DNA from 2 places in the Paenibacillus sp. J2L1-98 genome. Region 2 is predicted to be linked to the other one. Evidence: riboswitches for the same ligand, from Rfam matches in the RefSeq annotation. Region 2 holds a riboswitch; the other holds the start of a gene.

Region 1 (6,998 bases), on a different contig from region 2:
GCGCTCGCTTCGATCATACAGTTTGTGATTGGACTTCCCTTTTATTTTGGCGCCTATCATGCGGTGCGCGAGCGGAGCGCGAATATGGATGTACTGGTTGTGATCGGCACGACCGCTGCTTATTTGTACAGCCATTATGCCGTATTTCAGAACGGCTTGCTAAGTCCGGTTTCAGCTTCTGCTGCTCATGCCCCGCCGCTATATTTCGAAACCTCCGCTGTCGTGATTACGGCCGTGCTGCTTGGAAAATATATTGAAGTCTCGGCTTCGCTCCGGGCGCAGCACGGAGCGGACGGCTATGGCAAGCTGCAGAGCCAAACAGCTGCGGTTGAACGGGCTGGGGAAATTGTTCGCATGAAGACGGAGTTTGTTCGAGAAGGCGACATCGTGATCGTTGAGGCAGGCGAGGTTGTGCCGGTCGACGGTATCGTATGCGGCGGTCAGTCGGCAGCGGATGAATCCCTGCTTACTGGAGAAAGCTTGCCGATTGCTAAGCGAGAGGGCGATCCGGTGTGGGCGGGAACTCGTAACGAAAGCGCGCGGCTTCGCATCCGGACGAGGGCGGCCGGACATGATACAATGCTGAGCCGGATTCAAGAGCTTGTCAGGCAAGCGCAGCGGTCGAAATCAGCGATTCAGCGCAATGTCGATGCGGCTGCGAGCTGGTTTGTACCCGTTATGCTCGTCTTCGCGCTGGCAACGCTTGTGATGTGGGGAACGATTCTTGAGCCGGGCAATTGGAATCAAGCCTATATTTGCGCTATAGCAGTCCTGTTAGCGGCTTGCCCATGCGCTCTTGGGTTAGCGGCACCGATCTCGCTAGTCCTCGCATCCGCCAGACTCGCGAAGCAAGGGATTGTGGCGAAGGAAGCGGGAGCGCTCGAGCGCTTAGCGAGAATTCAAACGATTATTTTTGACAAGACGGGGACATTAACGGAGGGCAAGCCGCATGTAAGCGCCATGCTGGCTGTTAATGGAAGCCGGGCTTCGGTTTTGCGATTGGCGGCTGCCGCCGAAGCACGGACGGCTCATCCGCTTTCACTTGCCATTATGCGTGAGGCCGGCAAGCTTGGACTTGTCATCCCTGACGCCAGTCAGCATAAGTTTACGCCAGGCGGGGGCGTAGAAGCGGTTGTTGAGGAACAACGATTCGCGGTAGGCAATGCCAGATTTGCACATGAACGTGAATGGACCACAAGCAGCGAAGCCGCCGCATTTGCGAAGCAGCGGGAGGCTCTTGGTGAAACGGTGCTTTACGCCGCGCTCGAAGGACAATGCGTTGGCGTACTCGCATTTAGCGATAAGGTTAAGTCAAATGCCGGAAATACGGTAAAGGAGCTAAGGGCGCTGGGCGTTTCGTCGCTGCTGGCAACAGGCGATCACGAGGCCCCGGCTCGAGCGGCTGCAAAAGCTGCAGGTATCGCTGCCGTTCATGCTTCCATGCTGCCAGAGAGCAAGGTAGCGCTTATTGAGCAGCTGAAGCGTCAAGGCAAGCGGGTCGCAATGGCCGGCGATGGCTGGAATGATGCGCCGGCATTGGCTGCTGCTGATGTTGGGCTTGCGATGGGGGAAGGGACGGACGCGGCGCTGAGCGCAGGTCATATGACTTTGCTCTTCTCCCGCTTGCAGGCGATCCCTGAAGCGATCAGAATAAGCCGCTTAACGATTCGTAATGTCAGGCAAAACTTAACATTCGCCTTTCTCTACAATGTGATTATTATTCCCTTTGCCGCATTTGGCCTGCTTGAGCCTTGGATGGCAGGAACCGCAATGGCTCTCAGCTCGGTATCGGTCGTTGGCAACGCGCTCCGGCTCACGGGTCAGCTTCGGCGAAAGGCTGGAGCAAGCTAATGACGATGACGTGGCAGCAGGTGGGCTTCATTATGTTGACCGGCTTGTTCAGCGCGCCGCATTGCATCGGAATGTGCGGCGGGATCGTGTCCGCCGTATCGCTGAATTCCTCGGCATCTGTGCATAAATCTATGCTTCTATACAATGCAGGACGTGTTTTATCCTATAGTATGCTGGGAGCCGTTATGGGAGTAGTTGGTTCTTTTGTTGATGTGGCCGGCAAGCTTGCAGGCGTGCAAGGCCTAGCTTCTATTATAGGCGGCTGTTTTTTGCTGCTGTGGCTGTGGCGCAGATTTCAGCTGCCGCTTATGCACCGGTTATCGGCCATCCTTCACCGGAGATTGGCAGGCGGCGCTCAGCGCTCCGTTAATCAAGAACATTGGCATTTGCTAGCTACAGGAGTTGCTTTCGGATTTTTGCCTTGCGGCTTGACGTATGCGATGCAGATGACAGCCGCCTCCACCGGTTCTGGGCTTCAAGGGGCGGCTGTCATGGCTTTGTTTGGGCTTTCAACCTTTCCGGCATTAGCGGCTGCTGCATCTATTGCCTCCTTTGCCAACAGGAAATGGCGGCGGTTCATGCGCAAAGCGAGCGTCGTGACGGCAATAGCCGTAGGCGTCATATCCATTTTGCGCGGGCTGGCCGTCAACGGTGTTATCCCGACAATAAATCCGTGGCTTTGGTAAGCGGACTAATGGATTGCCCGTAATAGTCTTACAATATTATACGTGTGATCGCCCGTTACAAGCGTTAACGTTGCCTTCCACGTGCCGGCCATTAAAGGTACACCTTCACCCGAATACTTTCCCGGAGCAATTTCGGTCATGCTGAACTCGTAATCGCCGCAGATCATATTCAGCATCTCAAGCTTGACCGTTAAGCCGGCATTCTGCAAGGGAGCTCCGGACAGATCGGTCAGTTCTATTGAAAAGTTGTTGCTGTGAAGCACTTTAGCCGGATAAGCATCGATCGACCATATCGCATGTCCGCTCTCGAATGCGTGCTCCGTTACAGGGGGCGGCGCTTCGTCGCGATCGCGGAGCAAGGTAAATGCAATTCCGGCGAGAAGCGAAATAGCGACAAAAAAGCAGATGAATCTAAAAAGTGGCGAGATCGGCCTATGCAGGGGCTGCATGTCTGGTAATGACCTCCTTTACGGTCAAACAGAAGTAGATTACGTTAAAGAGTAATGAAAGAGGCTATTACGTTACCTATGCGGCAAATGGAAGGAGCAGAACGGGATTGACGCGCTGAATAATTGTAAGGATATGAATGGACAAATTTCGAGAGACAGTGTATATTAACAACTGATAATTTCATAATGGATAAACAGGTGTGGATACGAGGTTGTCTTACAAGGAGGAAACAGCTTGTAAACTCTCGTGGACACTTAATAGGGAAGACCGGTGAGAATCCGGCACGGACCCGCCACTGTAAGGATTGACAGCGAAAGCACGCTTTCGCTGCGCTAACCGAGTCAGAAAATCTGCCTGTTTACATAACGCTTAAACCTACGTGGACTTAGGACGGTGTTAGGGAAGCTTTTCGCTTAGCTTGTTTTTAGAGAGCGTATAACAGCATTTCTGGCACAATTGCCAGAGATGCTTTTTTTTATTTTATACGAAAAAATAATATAGAGGTGAAGAACGAGATGAATGGGATTAACCGTAATATGATGAAGTTGCTTATCAGCTTGCTTATGACGATGATGCTCGTATTTACGAGCGCGTGCGGTGCAAGCAGCGAAACGGAGAACAAGCCTGGCAATACGGCTGCTAATTCGGAGCAGGCCGCTGCGAACGAGCCGGCGCCGGCCGAGAAAGCTACTGTTTATCCGCTCACGCTAAAGGATGATACAGGAGAGGAGATTACCATCGCGCAAGAACCGGCGAAGGTCGTTACGCTAGTTCCTAGTGAAACGGAAGCTATCTATGCCATTGGCTCAGGCGGGCAAGTGGTTGGCGTCGATGAATACAGCAATTATCCGGTGGAGGCGGCGTCCAAGCCGAAAGTTGGCGATATGACGACTAATATCGAAGCAGTCGCTGCGCTGGACCCTGATCTCGTGCTCGCGTCATCGTCGATGAACACGGAAGCGATCACGAAGCTGCGCCAATTGAAAATTCCGGTATATGCGACAGATCCGCTTACTTATGAAGCAGTTATTGCCAAAATCGAAAATTTAGGTCATATTATGAATAAACAATCCGAAGCGGCTGTAATTGCTGAGCATATGCGTATGATTAAGCAGCAGGTCACAGATGCCGTGAAGGACGCTGAGAAGAAGAACGTATACTTGGAATTTTCGCCTGGTTGGACGGTTGGATCCGGCACATTCCTCGATGAGCTGCTGACACTGGCAGGCGGTAAGAACATTGCAGCTGCTAAACCTGGCTGGTACGAGGTTAGCGCAGAGGAAGTCGTTACTCAAAATCCGGAGCTTATTATTTACCCTGATTTGAAGGAGGACCCGAATCCTATCGTTGCTGGCATTGAAAGCCGTCCCGGTTGGAATGTCATCGATGCGGTGAAAAATAAGCAAATGTTTGCTGTGACCGAGGATCCTCTCGTACGCGTAGGACCGCGTCTTGCCGACGGTTTGCTCGAGCTTGCTAAAGTGATTCACCCGGATCTCGTAAAATAATCAAATGACCTATAAACTTGTCTGGTATGGAGGAGCAGCTATGCTCCTTCTTGCTGTTTCTATCGTTGTTAGTCTATCGATCGGCTCGGCTGGCATCTCTGTTCGGGACGTATGGGGAATAATGATTCATCAGCTGCCTTGGCTTGCGGATAAGCCGCTTCCTTATACGCCGGGAGAAATAGCGATCGTAACTCAGGTAAGACTTTCACGCGTTTTGCTTGCAGTCCTTGTCGGCGCTTGCCTTGCGCTTGCGGGCACCGGTTTTCAAGGTGTGCTGCGCAATCCGTTAGCCGATCCGTACACGTTAGGCGTAGCCTCGGGCTGCTCGGTAGGTGCCGCATTCATCATATTATTCGGGCTGCAGACTGCGATTGGCATGTGGACGATTCCGCTTATAGCCTTCGGTACGGGAACCGTTACGCTGCTTGGCGTCTTCTGGCTCTCGCGGAGCAAAGGCGTCATGCTTATTGAAACGCTTATTTTGTCAGGCGTCATTGTCCAATCGTTTCTTGGCGCTTTCGTATCTTTCATGGTGTCGATGTCCGAGGGCGTCGTTAATCAGATTTTGTTTTGGCTGATGGGCTCGCTTGCCATGCGGAGCTGGGACAATGTCTATATGCTTATTCCATTTCTGCTGGTCGGGTTTCCGCTCTTGCTCATCTACGGTCAGTCACTCAATTTATTCGTGCTTGGAGAGCGGCATGCTGCGCATCTCGGGATTAACGTCGAACGAACGAAGCTAATCGTATTAATCAGCTCGACGCTGCTGACGGCAGCAGCCGTATCCGTATCCGGCGTTATTGGCTTCGTCGGGCTTGTGGTTCCTCATCTGATCCGTTTGCTTGTCGGTCCGGACTATCGGCTGATTACCCCCTTATCAGCAATCGGAGGGGGCGCATTCGTCCTTTGGTCAGATACGCTGGCGCGAATAGCGCTGTCGCCAAAAGAAATTCCGCTGGGCGTCGTTACGGCGCTTATCGGTGCGCCTTTCTTCGCCTATTTACTGCACAGGCGGCAGCTGAAGCAAGGAGGGACGATATGATCGAGGTGCAAAGCATTGTACAGACGGTGCAGGGAAGGCCTGTGCTGAACGGCCTTTCCTGCTCGTTTATGGAAGGGCGTATTTACGGCATTATCGGACCCAATGGCGTTGGCAAGTCAACGCTGCTTCACTTGCTTTCCGGCGTCGATCAGCCTAAGGAAGGAGAGGTGCTGCTCGCAGGCCGAAACGTAGCATCTTACCCGCGCAAGCAGCTAGCCAAGAAGTTGGCTGTGCTGCAGCAGGGCGGTCTGCCTCCTTCCTTGTTCTCTGTTCGCGAGGTCGTCAGCATGGGAAGATATCCGTTCCAAAACTGGCTTGGCAGCGAACAAAATGATTCGGAGTCGATTATCGATGGAGCATTAGCCGCGATGGGCCTTCAAGAGCTGGAGCACCGCAAAATGGATCAGCTTAGCGGAGGAGAACGGCAGCGCGTAGCGTTGGCAAAGCTGATGGCGCAGGAGCCGTCTATAATTTTGCTGGACGAGCCGACAACCTATTTGGATATTGGCTATCAGGTACAGCTGCTCGATACAGTGCGATTATGGCAGCGCGAGCGCGGATTAACTGTTATCGCCGTGCTTCATGATTTGAATTTAGCTTCTCTTTATTGTGACGAGCTCCTCGTACTTCATCAAGGTAAGGTCGCTGCCGCAGGAACGCCGCAAGAGGTGCTTACGTCAGCGCTAATCGAACAGGTTTATGAGACGACTACTGCTATCATCATGCATCCTTTGACAGGCGCTCCGCAAATCATGATTCAACCAAATTTATTTAACTAAACAGCCCAAGCGGGTTTGAAGGAGCTGACGAAATGGAAAACGATTTGTATAAACAGCTTACGGATACGATTGCTCAAATAAAGCCCTTCAATGAAGAGGCAGCGGCATTAGCCGCCAGACATTCTGATTCTTTAACGAAGCCCCCGGGCAGCTTAGGCAAGCTTGAGGCCATTGCAAAGCAGCTGGCCGGTATTTCAGGTCAATTATGGCCTGATTTATCACGCAAATCTGTCATTGTGATGGCAGGCGACCACGGCGTTTGCGATGAGGGAGTTAGCGCGTTTCCGCAGGCGGTGACTCCGCAGATGGTACTCAACTTTCTAAACGGCGGAGCGGCTGTCAACGTATTGGCGCGGCAAGCCGGAGCAGACGTCATATGCGTCGATATTGGCGTGAATGCGGATTTGGAGCATGAGCGGCTCGTAAGCCGCAAAGTAGTTCGCGGGACGGCCAATATGACGAAGCAGCCTGCATTGACGCGTGAAGAAGCCATTAAAGCGATTTTGGTTGGAATAGAAGTCGTGAACGAGCAGGTGCAGCGCGGCTGCCGTTTGTTTGCAACGGGTGAAATGGGCATTGGCAATACGACAGCCAGCGCCGCTATCACAACCGTATTGACGGGGCTAACGCCGGAAGAGTCAGTAGGCCGCGGAACAGGGATTAACGATGCGGGCTGGTTAAA
Region 2 (6,998 bases):
GGCTGTACGGCAGCTTCTTTTATTGGCAAGGCCAGCGCTGCACTTTGAGATTGAACAGCGTGCCAAGCCTCATCAATGGAATGCACCCATATAAATTGAATACCGCCTGGAAGTTCTGCTCTGCGATTGCCTATTGGCGCTATCAGCGTTCGTATTCCTAAATGCTGTGCCGCTGCTATCGTTCGATCAAAATAACGGCTTTCCTTAACCAGTCCAAGCACATTTATACTCCCGCAAACCGCTAAATGTTCAGGCAATATCGACTTATGCGCTGCCGATAAAGCGGAGAGGGCGATTGCCAAAGAAAAATGTTTAAAACTATCGTTCGATTTCGCCCCTTCTATCTCAATAAAGTATTTTCCAGGAAGCTGAAATCGGTTTAAGGCTGCTTCAATCGATGAAACGTCCGGATTGCCGGACCCCTCACCTGATGTTTTTATTTCAACTGCCTTTGAAGGCTGGAAATCCGTCCAACACTGCACCATTGTTCCGAAAGCTTCTTGATTGCTTGCGAGCGCCTTTACCCTTCCACAGCATGAACCGGCTCGAAGGAGCTCCAAACCCTCGTATTCACGCAAACCGATCTGTTCTTCCAGCGGCATAGAAATATTTAATGCCTTCAAAATATGATCCTTATGAACAAGCGCCGAGCCGGATTGAACAGCCATATCGCCAGCTGCCCGGATCAAGCCTCCGAGTTCACGAAAGCGGGAGGATAAATATCCAGCCCGATCGGCCTTATGACTTGCTTGATGGATCACTTCATTAACGGCTGCGGAAGTAAAGTGAGGAATTTTCCCGTCTCTATGAACTTCCTGAGCAACAAATTGAAACAGTTTAAAACGGTTTTCCGCCGTATCAGGCATCGTGTCTTTCAAATATACTTCGTACCCGTAACCGCGTATCCTTGATCGCAAAGCGGGATGAATTTTCTCAACATCCTGCATATTGCCGGCGAGCACCAAAATAAAATCGCTTGGCACAGGCTCGGTGCGAATCATCCTCCCGCTTGAACCGGGGGTTCGCCCCGTTATTGCCATCTTTTTTTCTTGAAACGCAGTAAGAAGGGCTTGTTGGGATTCTAAAGATAGTGTCGAAACCTCATCGATATAGAGTACTCCTTGATGAGCTAAATGAATGGCCCCCGGTTCAACCAGATGATGAGGTGACGTCTCCATACCTCCTGATTGATAAGGGTCATGCCTTACATCGCCAAGCAGAGCGCCTGCATGCAATCCGGTTGCATCAATAAAAGGGGGATTTTCCTTACCTGAATTATTAATCAGATATTTAGGTGTTTTATTAGAAGGCGTAACTTTCAATGTTTTTCCAAACCAAAATAGGAGTAACAGGATTAAAAGACCGCTCATCATATAAACCGGATTATCCCGGGTCAAGGAGTAGAACACCGCTACAAATAAACAGACAAATGCTGCAAATCCCAATATCCAACGTAAGGAAGCAGCATTAGAACGATGTGAATGTTCATACTCTTTTATGACTCGTTCCCCTTCACCGGCTGGCAATAAACGGATAGACGGGACGTTGCGCTCTTTCACTCCTGCCTCGGCTACAACATCTGTCAAACGAGATCCTTGCAGCAATTCGGCCATTGCCTGCCCAAGCATGCTTTTCCCTGTTCCCGGTTCACCTATGAGCAGCACCGACCTTTTTTGGGAGGCGGCAAGGCGAATGACAGTCACAACTTCATCCTGGCCTACAACCTGGTCAATGATCTTTTCCGGTACAGGTACCTCAGCTGTTGTTGCATAGTCGCTTCTTTGTTCAAAAGCTGAGCTTTGTTTCTCTAGAATCGGGGCGACGTAGTTTTCAAAAATGGCTTTCACTTTTACTGAACCGTCATGGCGAATTTTTTCCGCTTCAGGCAGCAGCTTCATCTTTATTTCCGGCATATTCAGTAAGGCGATTAGAGTCATAGCAGCGGTTTGCCGGACTTCATCTGATGAATCGTCAAAAGCTTTTTGCCAAAACTGCCATATTTGATCAAAGCGAGCTTCAGCAGACTGCACAATCCCTTTAGCTATCCCTTCACGCACATAAAGGGAAGAATCGCCTGCAAGACGCATCGCTATACTCGCTGCCTCGCCTTGGTCATGAACGATCAATCGCCCAATTTCCCGGCCTGCCAAGTATCGAAGAATCCAGCGCGTGTCTGTGGAAAACAGATATAATGCTTCAATCCATTGCTCGGGCTGTTTCTCAAAAAGCCGGATGATCAAAGCGATCATCCGTTCCATGGCAACAACCTTGCCTTTACGGGCATAATGATCCAATGCTGAGGCAAATAGATGAATTACAAATCGGTTCAAAGCAAAGACCACCTTAATGGCATGGAATAAACATCAAAGCATGTCGCAATTCGTGAAGTGTATCATGCACCGGAGCGTAAGTAGAAAAAAGGGCCGTATAAATAACAATGCCTGCAAGAGCTGTGATAGCGGTTAGTTGGAACGTAAGAGATTGCATTATTTTTCTAAATCCATGACTCTTCTGATGTTCAAATTTATTTAGCACTTAAATTTCCTCCCTTTGCGTATCGTGTTCTCTTGCCTAGTTTACTAATGCCAACGCCTGCTATCATTCCTATTGCGATGACTGCAAGCAGGAAGACAAATGCCTTAAATTTCACTCCAGCGGGCGGATTGAATGCCTGTACGCCTACAATATATTTTTGCTCGGCGATGACGGATCCGTTAGCAGGATCTACAGCCTCGACCGTCACTTCATGTTCCGCCCCATCGAAAAATTGCATACCGAACTTATAAGTGCCGTCAACAGAGGGGCTTTCCATGGATAATATGTCTGCCCCATCCTCAAGCCTTACAGCTTTAAACTTTACTGCAACCGGATTACTCCCGATTTGATCAAATTTCCCTTCAACATAAGCAAGCTCGCCTACACGGGCGTGAATATCGGCTTCCGATTCATCCGAACCGTGCGCAAAAACAGACGCTTGCATCATCAACATTAGAATTAAAACTAAACCTGCTATTCTATTAAACCGCATCGAGTCTCATCCTCCGTTTCGAAAATACCCATCCGCACAGCAATCCGAATATCGCTAACAATCCAATGAATATAATTGCGTTCCGAACCTCTTTTGGATTTTCATGAATGTTGATCTTCAGTTCTTGGGTGCCGATTGCTTTCCCGGTATCATCCATTAAATCCAGCGTCATCGCATACTCCCCGCGAATCGGAAACATATAATCAAATGACGCCTTCCCATTCTCAATCGATACTGTTGAATCTATTAAAGGCGTTCCTTCTACCCACGGAAAGTCCGTAGGCGAGAAAAATTTAGTCTCCGGACTGCTTAGCTGAATATGTACCGAACCGTTAGTAACATCTTGGAAACTCAGCTCCACTGTAGACGTATCCAAATCCGGGCGAACGGTAGCCAGCACCCCCTCATTCAGTTCAATAGTTGCCGCATCCTTCGCCGCGGCCGAAGTTACTAAAACTGCTCCAAAAATCAAAAAAGCTGCAAACCCGACGCTTAACCACTTTGTCATCACTTCATTGCTCCTTTATTACTGGTTTTTAAACACGCAAAAAAACACTTCTACCAAAAAAGCATAGAAGTGTTTACAGAAACGCAAAAAAACTAGCGATCTATACACTTCCCTATCCTCGTAGGTTCTTTAGTGTTCAAAAGAAATGGCAGGTCTCCTGGCTCATGGATCAAACGCAATAAACTGAATGATGCATCAATTCAGTTGCATAAGCCTTCCCACTTTTCATAGTGGCTTATGCATGCTCTCCATTAACAGTGGCGGGACCGCGACGGACTTACACCGTTCTTCCCTTTTAAGAAACGCCTTAGCGTTTCACCTTTTCCTGAAATGTTTTCGTATAGTAGTTCAAAGTCATGCTTAGTATAATAGGGATCTTGAAAAATGTCTATGACAATCCGGTTGATTTCGCTGCCGTGCCGCTTCGCTTATGAAAACGCAAGGCTATGAGGTCAACCTGTTACTCTCCATGAGGCGGATCATAGCTCTCGGATATTTGAGAACAATTCACTCCGGATTCTTCAAATCTATTTCGCCTTGCACAGCATCATCTGCAAACTGCATAAATCAATATTTTCCTATTTCACCATATAAATGATTAGCATCATAAACGGTAATCTCTTGAGACGCTCATAGCACACGCTTAATTTATTTTCTAATTGAATGTCTTAAAATTTCATCTGCCACTGCTTGTGGCGGATACGATAGCATGGTATATCCCTTTGTTTTTACAGTTACCCTTTCGCCAATTTTCAGGTCATGATAATGTACGATAACCAAAGACCAATCCGTAGAGAGCAATTATTAATACCAAAAAAGCTAACAATCTTCTCATCTTTCTTCCTCCTGTTCAAAATACAGTAAAGTAAGGTTACGTTATCCTTGAGAAAACGGCAGCCGGTATAGGATGGCCGCCTGTTTTATCTTCAATAACCCCATTCTACAGGTAAACAGGTAAAACCTGAATTGGAGGTATCGTGTTTATTTTACAAAAAAAAGGAAAAATCACACGGAAATCGTATGATTGTTCCTCATTTTTCACTCCAAGAGGCCGTTATTCTTTTATTCCTGCCAAGCTTGCAACTTCCGCCGGTGAAAGAGCGCCTTCATAAATGCGTAATTCATCTATCAGTCCCTTAAATGGCGTATCCCACCAGTTCACGCCTAAGCTGAAGCTTGCATCGGCAGTCGTGAAGATGTTCGGGAAGTTCGTGCCTGTAAACTTCTCTTCGCCGTTCACATAAACATGGATCGTGCCGTTATCGACGGTAAGCGCTAAATGGCTCCATGCTCCGATAGGGATGGTCATGCCTGTGACCGCATCGTACCATGAGCTGCCGGACCAAACCATCGTATTACCGCCGGCCGGTCCGCTCGGAACGAGGCTTACCCAGTTGCTGCTGTCTCTCGCGCCAAAGAAAGTCGTCGTAAACATCGTTAACTGCTCCGGCTTTAACCAAACCGAGACAGAGTACGTATTGCTGGCGATGAGCCCATCGGGCAAGCGTACGCCGGATCCCCCGTCGAACGCTGCGGCTTTGCCGCTCTTGCCCTCGCCATACGTCATGCCGCCGCCGGTATTATTGATGCGATTGCCGGTTAACTTACCTGCGCCGAAATTACCCGTCGCATCGCTCAAGTTATCTTCGAACGCGTAATGAGCGGCCAAACCGGCTGCTTGGTAAGGCAATACCGTGATTGTAAAGCTTTTTGTTGCCGTTACGTCACCTTTCGCGATGGTTGCGGTTAGCGCAGCCGTCGCGCTGTCCGAACCGGCCTCCGGCCGGCTGATGACGCCTGTTTCCGTTACAACGCCGGAATCCGAAGTCTGCCAAGTAATTTGTGCGTGCCTGGTCCCTTCTGCCGGAAGCGTTAGATTGGAAATGACGTTCGCTGTATCGCCGAGGTCCAGATCGTTGACAACATCCGTGACGATTTCCTGATCGGTTTTACCTAGAAGTTTGCTTCCCCAGACGGAAATTCCTTTCGACATCGCGGTGAACGTCATCACATAACGTTCCGAAGCCGGATCCCAAAGACGTACGAATACGCCGCTATAGGCGACTCCATCCACTGTGATTTTCGCTTGATTATGGCTTGTCCTCGCCCAACTGCCCTTTACATCGCCGGAAATGGTATAGTCTTCGTTTAACCGTATAAGAACCGAGTTCGTGATCGCTCCGGAATAGCTTTTCCCATGGTTAATGAATTTGTATTCCCCGATCAAATCCTGGATGTTTACTTTATCAAGGGTCTCGCCTGTGTAACGATAAGGAGCAACCACAGGCCAGCCGTCTTTATTCATAAACATCTGGTGAACCCGAACCTCGTGAAATTCGCCTGTTTGCGGGAATCTTGTATGGAAAATCAGGAATTGCTTGCCGGTTTCCGCGTCATAATATACGGAATTATGACCCGGAGAAACGTATCCTACGCCGATACCCGTTCCGGCATCCCCGATTTTTCGCTCAAATAAATAATTGCCAATCAGCTTGTTGCCGTAGGGAGCATTATCCGTAGCGCCCGGTAAAACGGCATTTTGGCCTTGGGCGTCTACATAAGGGCCCTCGGGATTTCTGGAACGGAACTGTCTCATATTGTAACCGCCGTCTGCCCCTAACCACCCATAAGTTACATACAAGTAGTAATAGTCCGTGTTCTTGTCATACACAATATACGGACCTTCGCCCGATTTATAATAGCCGCCTGCAATTTTCGTTCCAAAATATCGGTCGATCAGTCTGCCGTCTGACGTCGTGCCGTCCTCGCCCGGATAGATGGCTTTACCCGTCGATTTATCGATTTCAAGCAGAAAAATGCCGCCGGACCATGAACCGTATGTCATCCACAGTTTCCCGTTCTCGTCATAAAACAGAGTCGAATCAATCGCATTCGGATAAATATAGTTGTTATATGATCCGTTTGCATTGAACCACTCCGGCCTTGTTCCCGTTAACTTGCCGTTATCGATAAGCGCCTGAATATTCGTATTCGTCCATTTCTTATTGATTACGCTGTTGTTATCGTACGCTTCATCCCGGGTAAACCCGGAATATATGACGGTATCCCCATACGTATACGGCCCTTCTATGTTCTTCGCTACCGCAAAACCGATTGCCGAACGAATATACGTGGATGATGCGCTGTAATACATCATATAGGCACCGGTTGTTCCGTCCTTATTGATGTAGTCATTGTTCCAGAAAACATCGGGAGCCCAAACGGAGAACCCGCCCTTGCTATCGGAATCGTTCTCTCCGGCCCATGCAAAGGAGCCTGCCAGATTTGCGGATAAATCACCAAACAAGACATTGCCTGGTGTCGTGTATCCATTCGTGAACCGGGTCCAATTTTGCAAATCCGTCGACTTTGCCGCTTCGATATGAGAACCGAACACGTAATACGTGTCGCCGTCTTTCACGATCGAAGGGTCGTGAACAGAAACGTTTGTAAATGCCGGAG

What was found. A riboswitch is a leader RNA that binds a small molecule or an ion and turns the genes downstream of it on or off. The one in region 2 is predicted to bind cobalamin.
Region 1: it holds a riboswitch for cobalamin, as region 2 does, so the genes downstream of both, AC0YNZ_RS00585 (ABC transporter substrate-binding protein) here and AC0YNZ_RS26785 (hypothetical protein) in region 2, are expected to answer to the same signal.

Annotation. Positions count from the first base shown of each region.
Region 1 is NZ_JBWDNW010000001.1:118,511-125,508, reverse strand. It holds gene AC0YNZ_RS00600 (heavy metal translocating P-type ATPase) at 1-1,851, shown strand, start outside; gene AC0YNZ_RS00595 (sulfite exporter TauE/SafE family protein) at 1,851-2,537, shown strand; gene AC0YNZ_RS00590 (hypothetical protein) at 2,543-2,986, opposite strand; cobalamin riboswitch at 3,202-3,359, shown strand; gene AC0YNZ_RS00585 (ABC transporter substrate-binding protein) at 3,524-4,495, shown strand; gene AC0YNZ_RS00580 (FecCD family ABC transporter permease) at 4,536-5,537, shown strand; gene AC0YNZ_RS00575 (heme ABC transporter ATP-binding protein) at 5,534-6,316, shown strand; gene cobT (nicotinate-nucleotide--dimethylbenzimidazole phosphoribosyltransferase) at 6,349-6,998, shown strand, end outside.
Region 2 is NZ_JBWDNW010000025.1:13,609-20,606, forward strand. It holds partial or broken gene lonB (ATP-dependent protease LonB) at 72-2,258, opposite strand; gene AC0YNZ_RS26775 (CbtB domain-containing protein) at 2,344-2,487, opposite strand; gene AC0YNZ_RS26780 (hypothetical protein) at 2,525-3,028, opposite strand; gene AC0YNZ_RS26785 (hypothetical protein) at 3,018-3,536, opposite strand; cobalamin riboswitch at 3,667-3,874, opposite strand; gene AC0YNZ_RS26790 (LamG-like jellyroll fold domain-containing protein) at 4,591-6,998, opposite strand, start outside.